One region of the Marinobacter halotolerans genome, then DNA from elsewhere that is predicted to be linked to it. Evidence: predicted binding sites of a transcription regulator. Region 1 holds the regulator's gene; each other region holds the start of a gene.
The links. Region 1 encodes sigma-54, which starts transcription at its own class of promoters, with help from an activator protein. Its sites were predicted from a motif close to ANTGGCATNNANNTTGCTNT; they were not measured.
Positions count from the first base shown of each region.

Region 2: a site for sigma-54 is predicted at 2,072-2,091, ahead of flgA (flagellar basal body P-ring formation chaperone FlgA). Genes of this name have one in related genera too.
Region 3: a site for sigma-54 is predicted at 2,289-2,308, ahead of glnA (glutamate--ammonia ligase). Genes of this name have one in related genera too.
Region 4: a site for sigma-54 is predicted at 3,103-3,122, ahead of flgB (flagellar basal body rod protein FlgB). Genes of this name have one in related genera too.

Region 1 is NZ_VMHP01000001.1:264,407-268,956, forward strand. Features, by position in the region: gene lptA (lipopolysaccharide transport periplasmic protein LptA) at 1-446, shown strand, start outside; gene lptB (LPS export ABC transporter ATP-binding protein) at 424-1,149, shown strand; gene FPL19_RS01160 (RNA polymerase factor sigma-54) at 1,308-2,846, shown strand; gene hpf (ribosome hibernation promoting factor) at 2,880-3,188, shown strand; gene ptsN (PTS IIA-like nitrogen regulatory protein PtsN) at 3,313-3,783, shown strand; gene rapZ (RNase adapter RapZ) at 3,811-4,550, shown strand, end outside.
Region 2 is NZ_VMHP01000002.1:1,059,776-1,064,325, reverse strand. Features, by position in the region: gene FPL19_RS15260 (pilus assembly protein PilB) at 1-267, shown strand, start outside; gene FPL19_RS15255 (flagella synthesis protein FlgN) at 295-765, opposite strand; gene flgM (flagellar biosynthesis anti-sigma factor FlgM) at 773-1,102, opposite strand; gene flgA (flagellar basal body P-ring formation chaperone FlgA) at 1,274-1,969, opposite strand; gene FPL19_RS15240 (chemotaxis protein CheV) at 2,120-3,052, shown strand; gene FPL19_RS15235 (CheR family methyltransferase) at 3,093-3,920, shown strand; gene FPL19_RS15230 (lipocalin family protein) at 3,924-4,472, shown strand; gene FPL19_RS15225 (cupin domain-containing protein) at 4,490-4,550, opposite strand, start outside.
Region 3 is NZ_VMHP01000003.1:60,494-65,043, forward strand. Features, by position in the region: gene FPL19_RS16880 (DUF4124 domain-containing protein) at 83-613, opposite strand; gene glnA (glutamate--ammonia ligase) at 734-2,137, opposite strand; gene typA (translational GTPase TypA) at 2,587-4,398, shown strand; gene pip (prolyl aminopeptidase) at 4,506-4,550, shown strand, end outside.
Region 4 is NZ_VMHP01000002.1:1,146,618-1,151,167, reverse strand. Features, by position in the region: gene queF (NADPH-dependent 7-cyano-7-deazaguanine reductase QueF) at 1-772, shown strand, start outside; gene FPL19_RS15625 (adenylate/guanylate cyclase domain-containing protein) at 773-2,206, opposite strand; gene FPL19_RS15620 (nitroreductase family protein) at 2,395-2,949, shown strand; gene flgB (flagellar basal body rod protein FlgB) at 3,188-3,592, shown strand; gene flgC (flagellar basal body rod protein FlgC) at 3,627-4,079, shown strand; gene FPL19_RS15605 (flagellar hook assembly protein FlgD) at 4,098-4,550, shown strand, end outside.

The DNA of each region.
Region 1 (4,550 bases):
TCACTGCCGACACGGCCCGCCTGGATGACAGCAAGGGCGTTGCAACCTATACCGGTTCAGTAGAGATGACCCAGGGCGACATCCGCCTGACGGCCGAACGGGTCACCGTTACCCGAAGTGAGGAAGGCGTGAGCCGGATTCAGGCTTCAGGCCAGCCGGCCAGGTACCGGCAACCAGCCGTCGAAGGCCAGGGAGAAACCGATGCCCGCGCCCTGGAAATCCAGTGGTCGGCGGAGGACAACCGGGTCACTTTCAGAGGCGAGGCTGTGATTGAGCAGGGCGGAAACCTTTTTCGCGGGCAGGTCATTCATTATGATAGCGCCGAACGTATCGTGACCGCCGAGGGCTCCGACGAGTCCGGTGGTGGCGACGGCCGGGTGGAAATGGTTATTCAGCCACGCAGCACTGACAAGAAGGGACCGGATGGCAGTTCTGAGAGCCAGTAATCTGGCGAAAAGCTACAAGCAGAAAAAAGTGGTCATCGACGTCTCGTTGGAAATCAGAAGTGGCGAGATAGTCGGCCTCCTTGGCCCCAACGGCGCCGGCAAAACCACCTGTTTTTATATGATTGTCGGGCTTGTACCCGCCGACAACGGCCGCGTGACCATCGACAGCAAGGACATCACTCCCCTGCCCATGCATGGCCGCGCGCGCCAGGGCATCGGCTATCTGCCCCAGGAAGCCTCGGTATTTCGCAAACTGACCGTTCGCGACAACATCATGGCTATTCTGGAGACCCGATCAGAGCTGAAACGCAGTGAGCGGGAAGCCAAGGCCGAAGAACTGCTGGAAGAGTTTCACATCAACCACATTCGCGACAGCGTTGGCATGGCGCTGTCAGGCGGTGAGCGCCGGCGGGTGGAAATCGCCAGGGCCCTGGCCATGGAGCCGGCCTTCATACTGCTGGACGAACCCTTTGCCGGCGTAGACCCTATTTCCGTCAGCGACATCAAGCAGATTGTCCGCCACCTGAGGGACAAGGGCATAGGCGTTCTGATCACCGATCACAACGTGCGCGAAACCCTCGACATCTGCGAGAACGCCTACATTGTCAGCGGCGGACATATTATTGCCTCCGGCAACGCTGAGCAGATCCTCGCCAACCAGCAGGTCAAGGAAGTTTACCTTGGTAACGAGTTCAGGCTTTAGTATGAATCCCCGTGACAACAGGCACAGCAGCCAATTGTTTTGCCATCCGCAAGCAAGTACACTCGGCAAAGAACTTGCTTGGTATGGCAAGTTGCCAACATACATAGAGTTTTTGTCAACGCCTTGCACCTGAGAGACCGAGTGACGGACCCTGAATCATGGTTATGAAAGCCTCATTACAATTAAAGATGGGCCAGAGCCTGACCATGACGCCCCAGTTGCAACAGGCCATCCGCCTCTTGCAGCTTTCGACGCTAGACCTTCAGCAGGAAATCCAGCAGGCACTGGAATCCAACCCCATGCTGGAAACGTCCGAGGAAGAGGATCAGGTCGGTGATACCGCGGAGTCCGAGCGCGATGAACAGGACGCGGCGAATAACGAAGAGCACACAGCCAGCGCCGCGGAAACCGAGGCCTCCAGTGATTGGGACGAATCGGAAAACGGCCCGGACTGGGCATCGGAAACCGACAGTCCCGACACAATCCCGGATGACCTGCCCGTCGACACCGCCTGGGACGATATCTATCAGTCAGCTCCTGCCCCGGCCGCCCGAAACGACGACGAAAACGACCACGACTTCGAGACCCGCAACTCCCCGACCGAAACCCTGCGGGATCACCTGGAATGGCAGCTAAATCTCACACCACTGAGTGAGCGGGATCAGGCCATCGCCCACGCGCTACTTGATGCAGTGAACAACAACGGCTACCTCACCTCGCCACTGGAAGAAATCCACTCCGGCATGGTCGAGGAATCGGACGAAGACCCGCTGGAGCTGGACGAAGTCGAAGCCGTGCTTCACCGTCTGCAACATTTCGATCCGCCCGGTGTTTTCGCCCGGGATCTCCAGGAATGTCTACTGATCCAGCTGAATCAGCTCCCGCCCGATACACCCTGGTTGGCCCAGGCCAGACTGGTCATCACCCACTACATCAACCTGCTTGGCAACCGGGATTACGCGCAGCTTCTGCGGCGCAGTCGCCTGAAAGAAGATCAGCTTCGGGAAGTTCTGGCGCTGATCACGGCGCTGAATCCGCGCCCGGGAGACACCATTGATCAGGGCGAACCGGATTACGTCATCCCGGACGTCATTGTCAGGAAGCACAACGAGCGCTGGCGCGTGGAACTCAATCCTGAAATTGCCCCGCGCATTCGTGTGAATGCCAGCTATGCTTCACTTATCAAGCGTGCAGACAGCAGCGCCGACAACACCTACCTGCGGGATCAGCTGCAGGAGGCAAAATGGTTCATCAAAAGCCTGCAAAGCCGTAACGAAACCCTGCTAAAGGTGGCAACGCGTATTGTCGAGCACCAGCAGGGCTTTCTTGATCATGGCGAAGAGGCGATGAAACCGCTGATTCTGTCGGACATTGCCCAGGCGGTGGAAATGCATGAATCCACCATATCCCGGGTAACCACGCAGAAATACATGCATACCCCCAGGGGCATTTTTGAGCTCAAGTACTTTTTCTCAAGCCATGTCAGTACTGACGAGGGCGGCGAATGTTCCTCGACCGCCATACGGGCAATGATCAGGAAACTGATTTCAGCGGAAACGCCGAAAAAGCCATTGAGCGACAGCAAAATTGCAGCCATGCTAGGGGACCAGGGTATAAAAGTGGCCCGACGGACAGTGGCCAAGTACCGCGAGGCAATGCACATTCCTCCATCCAACGAAAGAAAGCGACTGGTGTAGGACTCACCCGTTCGCAGACAACAGGAGACGCCAATGCAACTCAATATTTCAGGCCATCACGTAGAACTGACTCCCGCACTGAAAGATTACGTTTCCGGAAAATTTGAAAAGCTAGAGCGTCACTTTGACCATATCAGCAACTGTCAGGTGACCCTTGAGGTTGAGAAAGTGCGGCAAATGGCGGAGGCGACCCTCCATGTGATTGGCGGTGAGATTCACGCAAAGGCTGAGAACGAGGATATGTACGCGGCGATTGACGCCCTGGTAGACAAGCTGGACAGACAGATACTCAAGCACAAAGAAAAGAATGTAGACCGGATGCACGGCAACGGCGCCCGCTAGGCAGACCGAAACCTGCATGTCACTAATCGAGCTGCGGCGCTGACTTACAAGCCATTGGCCTACTCGCCACCGGCTTTGAGTTGAAAGGTGCCGCAGCCTTTTTTTACGGAACTGACGTCGATTCATGACCGACACAACCCTGACCATCGAGAACATTCTCGCCCCGGAACTGACACTCTGCAGGGTGCCGGCCTCCAGTAAGAAGCGGGTAATGGAAACCATCGCGGAACAGATTCAGCACCGCGATGAAACCCTCAGCGACGCCCAGATATTCAATAATCTGGTCTCCAGAGAGCGACTGGGCAGCACCGGCATTGGCCAGGGTATCGCCATCCCCCACTGCCGTCTGGACGGGCTGGACCACGTCGTTGGCCTGCTGATGACACTGGAGGAAGGTGTCAGCTTCGATGCCATCGACAACCAACCGGTGGATCTTGTGTTTGCCCTCGTCGTACCGAAAGAGGCAACCAGTGAACACCTCGAGCTGCTGAGCCAGATTGCCGAGAAGTTCAATGATCGCGCCTTCTGTGACCATCTGCGTCAGTGTACGGATGGAGAAACGCTCTACCGGCAGATGCTCGCCGACAGCCCCTGAAATCTTTCGTCTTTGAGGTGACCCGGCATGAAACTGATCATTGTCAGCGGCCGCTCTGGTTCCGGTAAAAGTACAGTACTGCATGTACTCGAGGATCTGGGCTTTTACTGTATCGACAATCTGCCCATCGGCCTGCTGGTTCCTCTGATCCAGGAGGCGACCGGGCAGTCATCCGGCGGCAGGCTGGCCAAAATGGCGGTCAGCATCGATGCCCGTAACCTCTCCGGCGAACTCAGCAACTTTGAAAGCCTCTACCACAGCCTGCAGCAGACCGGTGTGACAGTCGAGATCATCTACCTGGATGCGGACGAACAATCCCTCCTCCAGCGTTTTCACGCCACACGCCGCAAACACCCTTTGAGCGATGACAGAACCTCCCTTCGGGAAGCCATTGGTAACGAAAAGCAGCTCCTGGAGCCCCTGTCCCGGCTGGCTGACCTTTATATCGAAACCACCGGCATGTCGATGTACGAGCTCCGCGACATGGTCAAACAGCGGGTTGCCGGTCGGCGGCAACAGGAACTGGCACTGCTGTTCCAGTCTTTCGGCTTCAAGCACGGGGTGCCTCTGGATTCGGATTTTGTGTTCGATGTCCGATGCCTGCCAAACCCCTATTGGGATACCGCCCTGCGGCGCTTCGTGGGCACGGATCAGCCGGTCATCGATTTTCTCGAAAAAGACCCGCTCAGCGGAAAAATGGTCGAAGATCTGACCGGCTATCTGGAGAACTGGCTACCGGCCTTCGCCGACAGCAACCGGAGCTACAT
Region 2 (4,550 bases), on a different contig from region 1:
CTCGAGTTCGCGGCCAATGTGTTCGTGCCCGTGCTGAATTTTCTGGAATCCGACCTGTCGGTTACCGGTGTTCACTACAGGGAAGGGGCGCCGAAGTTTGCCATCCGCAATGACGGTGCCCTGGAGCTGGCGATGCCAGAGCGGATCGAGCAGATTCGCATGGATAAGATACGGGTGATGGGCTCAGCCGGCGCGTCAATGGGCAACATCATCATCAGTGACGTTCAGTTTCATGCCGGCTCCAGCATGACGATCCGCACCCGCTAACCGTTTACCGGCCTTGACGGCCTCCGATCAGGCGCTCGCCAGTATACTGCTGTGCGAGACGGCCTCTTCGTGGCCTTTTGCGCCGTATAGCTTTTCCTGTCCGGTGGCACCCCGGAATATTTCCGTCAGTCTGGACAGACGCTTCTGCAGATGGGAAATGATGCGGCCGTTGGTCTGGTTGAGCGCCTGACACTGCTTGAGAGCCTCGGAAGCCTGTTCCCACATAGAAACGGCGTCATCCAGACCGGCACTTCTCAGAAAGCGTGAGGGTTCGCCCAGATCTGGCCGAAAACCCATGGCAACGAGAACCCGGATTTTTACCTTTGCACGCTCACGAATCTGATTCAGATGATGATCTTTCTGCTTGGTCACGGATGTCAGTGCTTTGACATCCGAGCTGGAGAGAAGGGTCTTTTCCTGGGCCAGAATGTCTTTCAGTGTGGCTAACTGCTGGATATCCTGGCCCAGAAGGTCTTTCAGTTCATCAATGTTCGACATGGCTCACTCACCCGAAAATGCTTTCATCCATCTCAAGCATTTTCTGGGCCAGCTTCTGCGCATCTACCTTGTAGGAACCATCTTCGAGTGCCGCTCGAATCTGTTCGATGCGCTCGTCGTCCATTTCCGGAAAGTCGGCGAGTTTCTGTTCGAGCTGCTTCAGATTCTTTGCCTGGCTGCTCAGATTAACATTCTCACCACGGGCACTATTGGAGGCCTGGGACTTGGCTTGCTCTGTTCCAGCCTGGTTGGGGGCTTGGGAGCCGGACGCCTTGTCCGCTGATGGCCGCTGAGTGTTGACCTGGCCGGGGCCAATTCCATTAAAGTCAACTGACATAATCATACCTGCTTCGCTGTCTGGCCATCGGAATGGCCCTAAAAGTTTATATCTTTTTAACGGCAGATCCCGAAAGACCTTTAGTACAATCTTTCAGAATGTAACACATTCGGGATTAACACTCTGAATAGCGGCAGAAACTTGCCGGTTCCGGCAAACCACTGCCTGAGGTTACATGTGTATTTTAACCTGCCCGGGGGCAATAATTCTTGCCCGTACGGTGCGTGCGCTGGAAAGATTCTCCACCATCACCTGCTCACCGATGCTGCCACTGCCGAGGGCCTTGCCACGGGATCTGACGGAAAAGCCTCCCGATTCCGCAGAGATAACGACATGATCTCCCCGGGAAACGGCTTCCGGAGCCTCAAGCAGGCTGGCGGTGAACACGGTTCCACTATTTACACCGCGGCGCATTTCCATGCCAATCAGTTGTTTTGCGTCCCGTATCGGGTCTCGCAGGGTTGAGTTCAGCTCAATCGACCGGGTAGTTATTGCAGCTTCGGTAATTCTTTCGCCACGGGCCAGGGGCCTGGCTGCAACCAGTCCCTCGCCGCGAATAGTCAGCGTGACCGGCAAAAACATTCTCCAGGGACGTGCGCCTTCGCAGGAAACCAGCAGGGAAGGGTGTGTTGTGTCCCAGGGGTCGCCACTGAACGATACGGCCGGTGATGTCTTGCAGGTCGCCAGGGAAAGCCGCGAATCCAATTTTCCAATACTGTGGTTAACGGTATAGCCTTCGGCGGCCTGTTCTTTAGCAAAGGCTTCAAGGAAACGCTTTGCCGACGTGTGTATCTGTTGCGCGGATGAGGTCGAAGCGCTGGCGAGCGTCGCGGTTAACAAATAGACAAAGAAAATGATGATGCGCATATGCTTCGGTTTGTCCTATGCTGTCACTAATACGGTAAAGCCCTTGGTTGGCCGCCATTTATCTGGCGCCGCTTTGCCTCTGGCAGGCCTTTAAACAGAATTTGAGCAAGATGTATGCCGCCCCCGGCACATATGCGAAGGAGAACAAGAATGGCAGGGGTTCTAGACAGTGTTAATCAGCGTACCCAACTGGTCGGTCAGAACCGGCTCGAGCTGCTGCTGTTCCGGTTAAAGGGGCAGCAGGTATACGGTATCAACGTATTCAAGGTTAAGGAGGTACTGCAGTGCCCGAAGCTGTCTTCGATACCGAATAGTCGAGCCATGGTTAAAGGGGTGGCGCATATTCGTGGCGAGACCATTCCGATCATCGATCTTGCCATGTCGATCCGCCTTCCCGGCATTTCCCAGCAGGATCTGAGCACCAGCTTTGTGATCATTACTGAATACAACCGCAAGACCCAGGGGTTCCTGGTGGCCGGCGTCGACCGGATCGTGAACATGAACTGGGAAGACATACTCCCGCCGCCCAAGGGTGCGGGAAGGGACGTTTATCTCACAGCTGTGACCCGCATTGATGAGAAGCTTGTAGAGATCATAGACGTTGAGAAGATTCTCTCGGAAGTGGCGCCCCTTGAAGCAGACGTTACCGATGAACTCCGGACCCGAAGTGAAAGCCGTGCACCCGGCCTGCTGCCAGTCCTGGTGGTCGACGATTCATCAGTTGCACGGAGACAGATTGAACGGTGCCTGACCGCTATTGGCATGGAAGTGATCACCAAGAACGATGGTAAGCAAGCGCTTGATTTTCTCAAGGAGATCACGGCGGACGGCTCCAAAGCGACAGACCATTTATCGCTGATTATCTCCGATGTCGAAATGCCGGAGATGGATGGGTACACTCTCGTCACGCGCTGCAAAAGTGATGATGCAATCAAGGGCGTGTACATCATGCTGCATACGTCCCTGAGTGGCGTGTTCAACAAGGCGATGGTGACCAAAGTCGGGGCCGATGATTTCATGGCCAAGTTCAGCCCTGATGAGCTCGCTGAGCGGGTGATGGAAATCGTCGACGGCCAGCAGTGAGCCTGACGTCAAATTCTGACTCATCCACAATCGGGTTTCGATGAAAGCTGAAATAACGCCACAGGAATACGAATCCTTTAAATCGTTTCTGCAGGAGGCATGCGGCATCCTGCTAGGCGAAAACAAACAGTATCTGGTGAAAAGCCGATTGCGCCGGATCATGGAGGAGCATGAACTGTCGACCCTGGGCGAGCTTCTGGAGCGCATCAAACGCTCGGGGCGAAGCAACCTGAGGGAAGTGGTCATCGATGCGATGACCACCAATGAGACGCTCTGGTTCCGGGATAATCACCCGTTCCGGATACTGCAGGAAAAACTGCTACCCGAGTTTGCCGACAAAAAGTCGAGCCAGTCTCTACGGATATGGTCCGCAGCAGCATCCACAGGTCAGGAACCCTATTCGGTGGCCATGATCATTGAGGAATTCCGTCGCCAGCGTCCCGGAAAGCTCCGTGACGTCAAAATTACGGCAACGGACATTTCTAAAAGCGTGCTGGAAGTGGCTCGAAGTGGTGAATACGAGATGATCGCCATCGGCCGCGGACTGTCTCCTGAGCGGCAGAAGCAGTTTTTCACCCCCTCATTGAGCGGAAGCTGGCAGATCAAGTCCAATATCAAGAGCATGGTGGAGTTTCGGGAGCTCAACCTGCTTGAGCGGTACATGCTGGGCAAGTTCGACATTGTGATGTGCCGGAACGTACTGATCTATTTTTCAGCCGAGCTGAAGAAGGACATCCTCACGCGGATCCATGCCACGCTGAACCCGGGTGGCTACCTGATTCTGGGTGCGTCTGAATCTCTCAGCGGGCTGCCGCATCTTTATGAAATGGTGCATTGCAGCCCGGGAATCATCTACCGGAAGAAGTGACCTATGAAACTGTTACGCCTGGGCGTTCTGCTGTCTATGGTTCTGTTGGCAGGTTGCACCGGTCTGCCGGATGGCATTGAGCCGGTCTCGGAGCTTGATCTGGAGCGGTACAAGGGCACCTGGTACGAAATTGTCCGGCTCGACCATTCCTTTGAGCAGGGCCTTTCCAATGTCACGGCCGAATACTCTTTGAACCCGGACGGCAGTATTGCCGTTATCAACCGTGGTTATTCCTCGGAAGAGGGCGCCTGGCAGGAGGCAGATGGCCATGCGGTGCCTGTTGAGGATTCGGCAGCAGGTCACCTGAAAGTCTCTTTCTTCGGTCCGTTTTACGCCTCCTACGTCGTGTTCAGGCTGAACGAGGACTATCAGACCGCTTACATCACCGGCTACAATCGGGATTACCTCTGGCTACTGGCCCGCAGCCCCCACGTGGATGATGAAACCATTGAGGATTTCAAAGCAGTAGCCAAAGCGAAAGGCTTTGATCTCAGCGAGCTTATTCTGGTGGACCAAAGCCGCAACATCGGCAAAGGCCCGGCCGCCGACTGATACTTCGTGCCTTCCATTCAGAAGGGAAGATGCCCGGTTTTCACCCATATGACGGTTTCCTCGTCTACAAACGGGTGG
Region 3 (4,550 bases), on a different contig from region 1:
GGCCAGTTTATGGTGCGCGTGCACCAAAATAAAGCACAGCAGTCATCGTGCGGGGGATCAGCAGGTGGTTCGTCAGGTCAGATCAATTCTGTACGCTGGGCTGATGAACGGTAAAGCTGATGGTTTCGCCGGGTTTAATGGTAACGCCGTCGCTGTCCACAATGCTCACGGTGGCCTGGTGGGTGCCACGGTAGACGTTGTTCACATTGATTGTGCCAGATCTCGATTGGCCCACGGGCTGGCCGTCCAGGGCTACCTCGTACTTGTGACCGTTCCTGAGCCCAGGTGTGCTGGTGACTTCGAAGGAAACGTTGCCAGCACCGCGCCAGAAAGCCTGCTGATCGTTGGGAGAGAGAAAACGCACATCAGAGTAGGCGGCGCCTTCGGTCTCTACTTTTTCCCGCAGTTCTTCCGGCTCGCGAACGGCTTCCGGTTTCGGCAGCGTAATGGTGGTAACGGGTTTGACGTCCACGCGTTCAACCGGAGCATTGCCGGATGGCTCGTCCGTATAGGTCACATTGCCCTGGGCGTCCACCTGCCGGTAGATATCGGCTGAGACAGGAGCAGATAGCAATACTGCGATGCCGGTTACAAGAGTGAGCCTGCGCGTCATACGACCAACCTTTTGTTGATTTTCTTCGATTATCGGTGTGGTGGTGCTGGTTTTCAATCCTGCAATAACAAAAAGCCCCGCACAAGCGGGGCTTCAGACTACAGTTTCCGGCTAAAGCAATTAGCAGGAGTAGTAGAGGTCGAACTCAACCGGATGGGTTGTCATGTTCAGACGCTGAACTTCAGAGCGCTTCAGTTCCACATAACCGGCGATCATGTCTTCGGTGAAGACACCGCCGCGGGTCAGGAACTCGTGGTCCTTCTCGAGCGAGTCCAAGGCTTCTGCCAGGGTCTCTGCAACGGTCGGGATGTTAAGCGCCTCTTCTTTCGGCAGGTCGTACAGGTCCTTGTCCATGGCATCGCCAGGGTGGATCTTGTTCTGGATGCCGTCCAGGCCAGCCATCATCAGGGCAGCGAAGGCCAGGTACGGGTTCGCAGACGGATCCGGGAAGCGTACCTCGATGCGACGTGCCTTGGCGCTGTTTACCCAGGGGATACGGATAGAGGCGGACCGGTTACGGGCAGAGTAGGCCAGCATTACCGGAGCTTCGAAGCCTGGAACCAGACGCTTGTAGGAGTTGGTCGACGCGTTGGTAAAGGCGTTGATCGCAGTCGCGTGCTTGATGACGCCGCCGATGTAGTACAGGGCGGTTTCGCTCAGGCCGGCATAGCTGTCGCCGGCGAATACGTTTTTGCCGTCTTTGGCCAGAGACATATGGACGTGCATACCAGAACCGTTGTCGCCAACCACTGGCTTGGGCATGAAGGTAGCGGTTTTGCCATAAGCGTGAGCCACGTTGTGCACGCAGTACTTGAGGATCTGAACTTCATCCGCTTTCTTGGTCAGGGTGTTGGCGCCAACGCCGATTTCACACTGGCCGGCTGTGCCCACTTCGTGGTGGTGTACTTCGATTTCCAGACCCATGGATTCCATGGCAGCACACATCGCGCCACGCAGGTCGTGCAGGCTGTCTACTGGCGGAACCGGGAAGTAGCCGCCTTTAACGCCAGGGCGGTGACCAATGTTGTTACGCTCGAAGTCGTCGCCGGATACCCAGGCGGCTTCTTCAGAGTGGATTTCGTACATGGCGCCTTGCATGTCGACTTTCCACTTCATGGAGTCGAATACAAAGAACTCGGGCTCAGGGCCGAACAGTGCGCTGTCCGCGATACCGGTAGATTTCAGATATTCTTCCGCGCGACGTGCAACAGAGCGGGGGTCTCGCTCATAGCCCTGCATGGTCGAAGGCTCGACGATGTCGCAGGTCAGGTTGAGGGTGGTTTCCTCGGTGAACGGGTCCAGAACGGAAGTGCTGTCGTCCGGCATAAGAATCATGTCGGATTCGTTGATGCCTTTCCAGCCAGCAATAGACGAGCCGTCGAACATCTTGCCGTCAGCGAAGAAGTCTTCGTCGACTTCAGAGGAAGGCAGGGTCACGTGCTGCTCTTTACCGCGGCTGTCGGTGAATCGAAGGTCGATCCATTTGACTTCGTGTTCTTTGATCAGATCAATCGTTTTGGACATTGTACATGCTCCGTCTGTTATCCCGCCGGGCGGGCCATTTCTGTGTAGATGCGTGCCGGATCGTTCAGCATTACTGAAGCCCGATCTTTTTCAGGTCTGGCAGCTTATCAAAAGCTATCGCCAGTTACCTACAAATTCGGCTGCTGGAATCGAAGCAATAGGCTTGCCAATTTCTGCTACAGGTGTGCTAAGTGCGCCAGAACTGCGCAATCAGAGGGGTTTCGGGCGTTTTTAGAGCGAGCGCACCAATCTGCATCCCGCTTTCGCCCTGTTGTGGTGCGTTAGTTTGGTGCAGATTTGCTGACAATGCACCAATTAAGAGCAAACGGTTTTCCTCTCAGCTTCGTATCATTGTTCATATAAACATCACTCCTATTGCTATATACTGCGCGCCACTTATTTTCACCCCATTTTTCACCCCCGTTGGTGCATTCTGCAGGAATAAAGTTGTGATTGAGAAACTTCGTAATATCGCCATTATCGCCCACGTTGACCATGGCAAGACCACCCTCGTCGACCAGTTGCTGCGTCAGTCCGGCACGCTGGACCGCAAAGAGCTCGAGAGCGAGCGCGTCATGGATTCCAACGACCAGGAAAAGGAAAGGGGCATTACCATCCTGGCCAAGAACACGGCGCTTAAATGGCACGACTACGATATCAACATCGTGGACACCCCCGGCCACGCGGATTTCGGCGGGGAAGTCGAGCGGGTCATGAGCATGGTGGACTGTGTACTGTTGGTAGTTGATTCCATCGACGGCCCCATGCCCCAGACCCGCTTTGTGACACAGAAGGCTTTCGCGGCCGGTTTGCGCCCGATCCTGGTGGTTAACAAGATTGACCGCCCCGGTGCCCGGCCCGACTGGGTTGTGGATCAGGTGTTCGACCTGTTCGATAACCTGGGTGCCACGGACGAGCAGCTGGATTTCCCGATTGTATTCGCCAGCGCCCTGAACGGCATTGCCGGTATGGACCACGAGAAACTGGACGACAACATGGACGCTGTATTTCAGTCCATTGTTGACCATGTGCCAGCCCCGAACGTTGACCCGGACGGCCCGTTCCAGATGCAGATTTCCCAGCTGGATTACAGCAGCTTCCTGGGTGTAATCGGTATCGGACGGATTGCCCGCGGCAAGGTGAAGACCAACTCGCCGGTCACCGCGATTGGTGCCGACGGCAAAAAGCGTAACGGCCGTATCCTCAAGATCATGGGCCATTCCGGACTGCATCGCGTCGAAGTCGATCAAGCTCAGGCGGGCGATATCGTCTGCGTCAGCGGCATGGACTCGCTGTTTATCTCCGATACGCTTTGTGACCAGTCCAATGTTGAGGCTCTTCCTCCGTTGACCGTTGACGAACCCACCGTTTCCATGACCTTCCAGGTGAACGATTCCCCGTTTGCCGGCCGAGAAGGGAAGTTTGTGACCAGTCGGAACATCAAGGAGCGGCTGGAAAAAGAGCTGCTACATAACGTTGCGCTGCGCGTGGAAGAAGGTGAATCGGCGGACAAGTTCAAGGTTTCCGGCCGTGGTGAACTGCACCTGTCGGTACTGATTGAGAATATGCGCCGTGAAAACTTCGAGCTGGCGGTGGGGCGCCCGGAAGTGGTGATCCGCGAGATCGACGGTGTGAAGCAGGAGCCCTACGAAAACGTAATCGTGGATATCGAAGAGCAGCATCAGGGCCCGGTGATGGACCAGATGGGTCTGCGCCGGGGTGATATGACCAACATGGTTCCGGATGGCAAAGGCCGTATGCGCCTGGATTACACCATCCCGGCCCGTGGTCTGATCGGCTTCCGCAACACCTTCCTGACCATGACCTCCGGCAGCGGCATACTGACGTCCACCTTCAGCCATTACGGGCCCATCAAAGTGGGTGACGTGACCAGTCGCCAGAACGGTGTGCTGGTCTCCATGGCCACCGGCACGGCGCTGACCTATTCTCTGGAAACCCTGCAGAGCCGCGGCAAGCTTTTCCTTGACCCGGGCCAGGAAATCTACGAAGGACAGCTTTGTGGGATCCACAGTCGGGAAAACGACCTGGTGGTCAACCCCACCAAGGGTAAGAAGCTCGATAACATGCGCGCTTCCGGCAAAGACGAAGTAATTGCACTGGTGCCGCCCATCAAGCATACCCTTGAGCAGGCACTGGAGTTCATTGACGACGACGAGCTGGTTGAAGTGACGCCCAAGTCACTGCGACTGCGTAAAAAGCTGCTCACTGAAAACGAGCGTAAGCGCGCCAACAAGAAGTAACAGGCAGCCGTTGGCTGACTAATAAAAGGGCAGATCCTGAGAAGGTCTGCCCTTTTTTTGTGCCAGTCAGCTAGACTTTCCTTACATCCTCTTTCACGGAGCGTCTGATGCTGACCCTCTATCCTGAAATCAGTCCCAATGCCCAGCACCGG
Region 4 (4,550 bases), on a different contig from region 1:
CTACGACCCGGCGCTGCTGTTCCCTGTGGCCCGTGACGTCAACCGTCGCAAGATCGGGCTTGAGGATGGCCGCTGGCCCTGGTTCGGAGAGGACCTGTGGCAGGGTTGGGAGATTTCCTGGTTGCGTTCTGACGGAGTGCCGGCCGTGGCCTGGGCAGAAATCCTGGTGCCCGCGGCGTCACCGTCGATCATCGAATCCAAGTCCATGAAGCTTTATCTGAACTCGCTGAATCAGGCGGTATTTTCCTCTGCCGAGCGAGTGGGTGAGGTGATTGCCCAGGATCTGTCCAGCGCCAGTGGCGCAGCGGTTTCGGTGCGGCTTCACAGTGTCGACGAGGGGGTGCGACTGGCGGGCCGGCCGGAAGGTTTCGTGCTGATTGACAACGAATCTGTTGATGAAATTGGATACGAGTACGACCCGGGGGTGCTTGGCCAGGCCTCTGATGAGATCGTTACCGAACGGCTCTGTTCCCACTTGCTGAAAAGCAATTGCCCGGTTACCGGCCAGCCGGACTGGGCGACCTTGCTGGTGGAATACACTGGCCCGGCGATCGACCGGGCGTCATTGCTGCGGTACGTGGTGGGTTTCCGCCAGACGCAGGATTTTCACGAGCACTGTGTGGAAACGATTTTTACGGATCTGATGGCCAGGTTCCGGCCGGAGCACCTGACGGTATGCGCGCGTTACACCCGCCGGGGCGGGCTGGACATCAATCCGCTGCGGAGTACCGTACCGGATGCCAGCCCCGGTCCGCGGTTGATCCGGCAGTAATTATTCTTCCTCGCGACGCAGCCGGTCGGCGGCGTCTTCCAGGGCAAGAAGAATGGATTCCCGCTCTTTTTCGGTGATCTTGTCCGAATCCAGATACATGGCGAAGCCGCTGTGTTCGTGTTCCAGGAAGCTGCGGTGGGGCCCCATGTCGCGCCGGAAATCCACCACTTCATAGATGGGCACCGGGCGGCCAAAGCCCTTGACTGTTATTTCGCCCTTGTCGCGGCACATGATCCGGTCCTTGATCAGGGAGAAGGTCTCGTAGGAAATCAGGATCTCTCCGGGTTCGGCCAGGGATTCCAGCCGGCTGGCAAGGTTCACTTCCTTGCCGATGATGGTGTAATCCATCCGGTTTTCGGCGCCGAAGTTGCCAACGGTGGTGTAGCCGGTGCTGATGCCCATGCGGATCTCCAGAGGCGTTTTGATGCCCTGGCTTCTCCATTTCTGGCGCATGATCTTCATATGCTTGCGCATATCAATGGCCATGGACACGCAGGAAAGGGCGTCCTGTTTCTGGCCTTCACTGGTGGGGTCACCAAAGAAAATCATGATGGAATCACCCACGAACTTGTCGATGGTGCCGCCGTATTTGAGGGCTACTTCCGACATTTCGTTAAAGTAGTGGTTCAGCAGCTCGGTCAGGGCTTCCGGCTCCATTTCCTCGGAGAGTTCGGTAAAGCCCTTGATGTCGGAGAAAAAAACCGCCAATTTTTTACGCTGGGTTTCAAGACGGACATCCCGCTCGCCGGTAAAGATGGATTGCCAGACCTGGGGCGAAAGGTACTTTGACAGCTTGTGGGAAAGCGCAATCGATTGTTCCCGCTGGTTCTGGATCTGGGTCTTTGCCAGCATCAGCGCACGGGCCTGCTGATGGGAATAGAAGGCGGTCACGCAGATGTAGCACCCGGTGGCCAGAATCGCGATGATGCTGGTCAGCAAAGGCGACTGGGGTGAGGGTGCAAGCCCGACAACCGATACGGCCGCTCCGGCGGCGGCAATGGTGATCAGGCTGCCGAAGACCCATTGGCGCACACCACCGATGATCAGGCAGCTGAACATCAGCATCAGCAGAACGGATATAGACGGGATGACCACCAGACCGATGGTTCCTATAAACCCGCCGCCAATGGCACAGTCCACTAGCAGCATTTTCTGTCGGATGCGATTTGAATGGCGCAGAAAAGTACGACGGGTTAACTGGTGGGCAACGTGGGGCCAGATCAGGGCGGCAACCAGGGTCCATATCATCCAGCCGGCGAACAGCCCCTGGGCCAGGCCGGCTGCGATGACGCTTCCGGTGGCGGTATAGGCCAGAATTCTGCCGTTATAGTCCGGCATCGGCGGTATGGCCACCGGGTTGTTCTGAGAGTCCAGAACAGCGCTTTTGCTTGTATTGGAGCTGGCGCTCCGGAGCTCAACAGGTGCGTTCATCATTCAATGTCTGACATGGCCGAAAAACAGTCTTTTTATTAGAAGAAGTTTTCTCTTACTTCACTATTTATTAATAGACTACGACTAAAGACTAACAGTAAACAGTTTGTGTCACAATTCACATAATAAACCATGCTTTGCGATCAGGCAGGGCATAATAAACACTCTGGCAACGGCAATAGAGAGATCCTATGACGGCTGTAATAGATGCGCTTCTGAAACGCTCTTCCGAACCCAGGCTGGAAGCACCTGCACCCGACCCCGAAACTTTGAGCCAGGCCTTTGATTGTGCGGCCCGCGCGCCAGACCACGCTCTTCTTCGACCCTGGCGCTATCTGGTGGTAGAAGGTGAAGGCTTGAAGTCCCTGGGTGAGCTTTTTGCTTCAACCTGCGGGCCGGACGCAACAGAGAAAGAGCGGAACAAATTGTTGCAGTCTCCACTGCGCGCTCCGATGGTCATTGTCGGTATTGCCTGCCATCAGTCCCACCCGAAAGTGCCGGAGCTAGAGCAGACGATGTCTGCGGCGGTCGGCCTGGGCTATATGCTGCTGGCACTTCAGTCTGCCGGTTTCGGTGGCATGTGGCGGACCGGTGCCATGGCCTACCATCCGACCGTAACGGCTGGCCTTGGCCTGGGTAGTAACGAATTGATTACCGGCTTTCTGTATGTGGGAACCGTGGCCAGTGAAAAAGCCGCCGTGCCAAGGCCCGACCAGGCCAGCTTTGTGCAGCGCTGGCCGGGCTGATCTTGCCCCAGGCCACCCTGGGGAAATCTATTGCCGCTTCTGCCCGCTGGCTATCCTGCCAGCTTGCCGCCAAACCCCGTCTTGTTCTTATAAGTACGCCCTGAAACGCCCGTCCCGGGCGGCCCCGGATCAACAACCGGGGATAATCTCCAAACTGGCATCCTGCTTGCTTTGACCTCTTCAAAGCGGAAAACCGGCAACAACAACTCTGCCGGTATGCTCAGGATCTGGAGGAATTATGGCGATCTCCCTCGACAGCGCAATGGGAATTCACGAACAGGCACTGAATGCGCGGGTAAAGCGTGCTGAGGTGCTGGCCAACAATCTTGCAAACGCTGATACCCCGGGCTTCAAGGCGCGGGACATCGACTTCAGTTCGATGGTGGACCAGGCGAAGCATGCTATGGGCGGGGTTGGTATGGAAAAAACCCACGCGCGCCACATGGATACGTCATCTGGCTCCACGGGAATGCCCAGTGAACTGCTGTACCGCGTCCCGCATCAGCCATCAGTCGATGGCAATACCGTGGATGCCCAGCAGGAGCAGGCAAGGTTCATGCGCAACGCCATGGATTACCAGGCCAGTTTTGAGTTTCTCAACGGCAAAATTAACGGGCTGAAGAAGGCCATTTCCGGTCAGTAATCGGACCGCGATCTTTTGAATAGGGAGCATGACAATGTCTCTGGGTAACATTTTCGACATCGCGGGTTCCGGCATGACGGCCCAGTCACTGAGACTGAACACGACCGCATCCAACATCGCCAACGCGGAAACCGCAAGTTCCAGCACCGATGAGACCTATCGGGCTCGCAAGCCGGTTTTCTCCGCGATTCAGCAGTCCCTGATGAATCCGTCCCAACAGAATCTGGCCTTTGCCAGTGAGCGCGAAGGGCCGGGAGCCGGTGTCCAGGTTGACGGCATTGTGGAAAGCAACGCCGAACTGCAGATGCGCTACGAGCCCGACCATCCGGCGGCTAACGAGGACGGCTATGTTTTCTACCCCAACGTCAACGTGGTTGAGGAAATGGCAGACATGATGTCCTCGTCCCGTAGCTTCCAAATGAACGTGGATATCATGAACAGCGCCAAGACCATGATGCAGCGCATCCTGACCCTGGGTCAGCAATAATCGAGCGAGGATTTCCCTATGAGTGTCATTAACCCGACAGACGCCTCGGATGTGCTGAGCAAGTACCGGCTGGACCAGGACAAGGCCGGCGACAAGAATGCGCTTGGCAAGAACGAGTTCATGGAGCTGATGATTGCCCAGCTCAAGAATCAGAATCCGCTCAAGCCCCAGGATAACGGAGCATTTATTTCCCAGCTGGCGGAGTTCAGCTCTCTTGAAGAGATGCAGAAGCTTTCCGGCAGCGTTGATGACGTCGTCAGTCAGTTCCGGTCAACCCAGGCACTGCAGGCTTCAGCAATGGTTGGCAGAACGGTTCTGGCGCCATCGCAGATCGGCATTCTGGGCCCGGAGGGACAGATCTCCGGTAACGTCCAGGTGCCGGCCACTACGTCAGGGCTTCGGGTTTCCATCGAGAACAGCGCCGGTGAAAGAGTGCGACAGATGGATCTGGGAGCACAGCAGCCGGGGGTT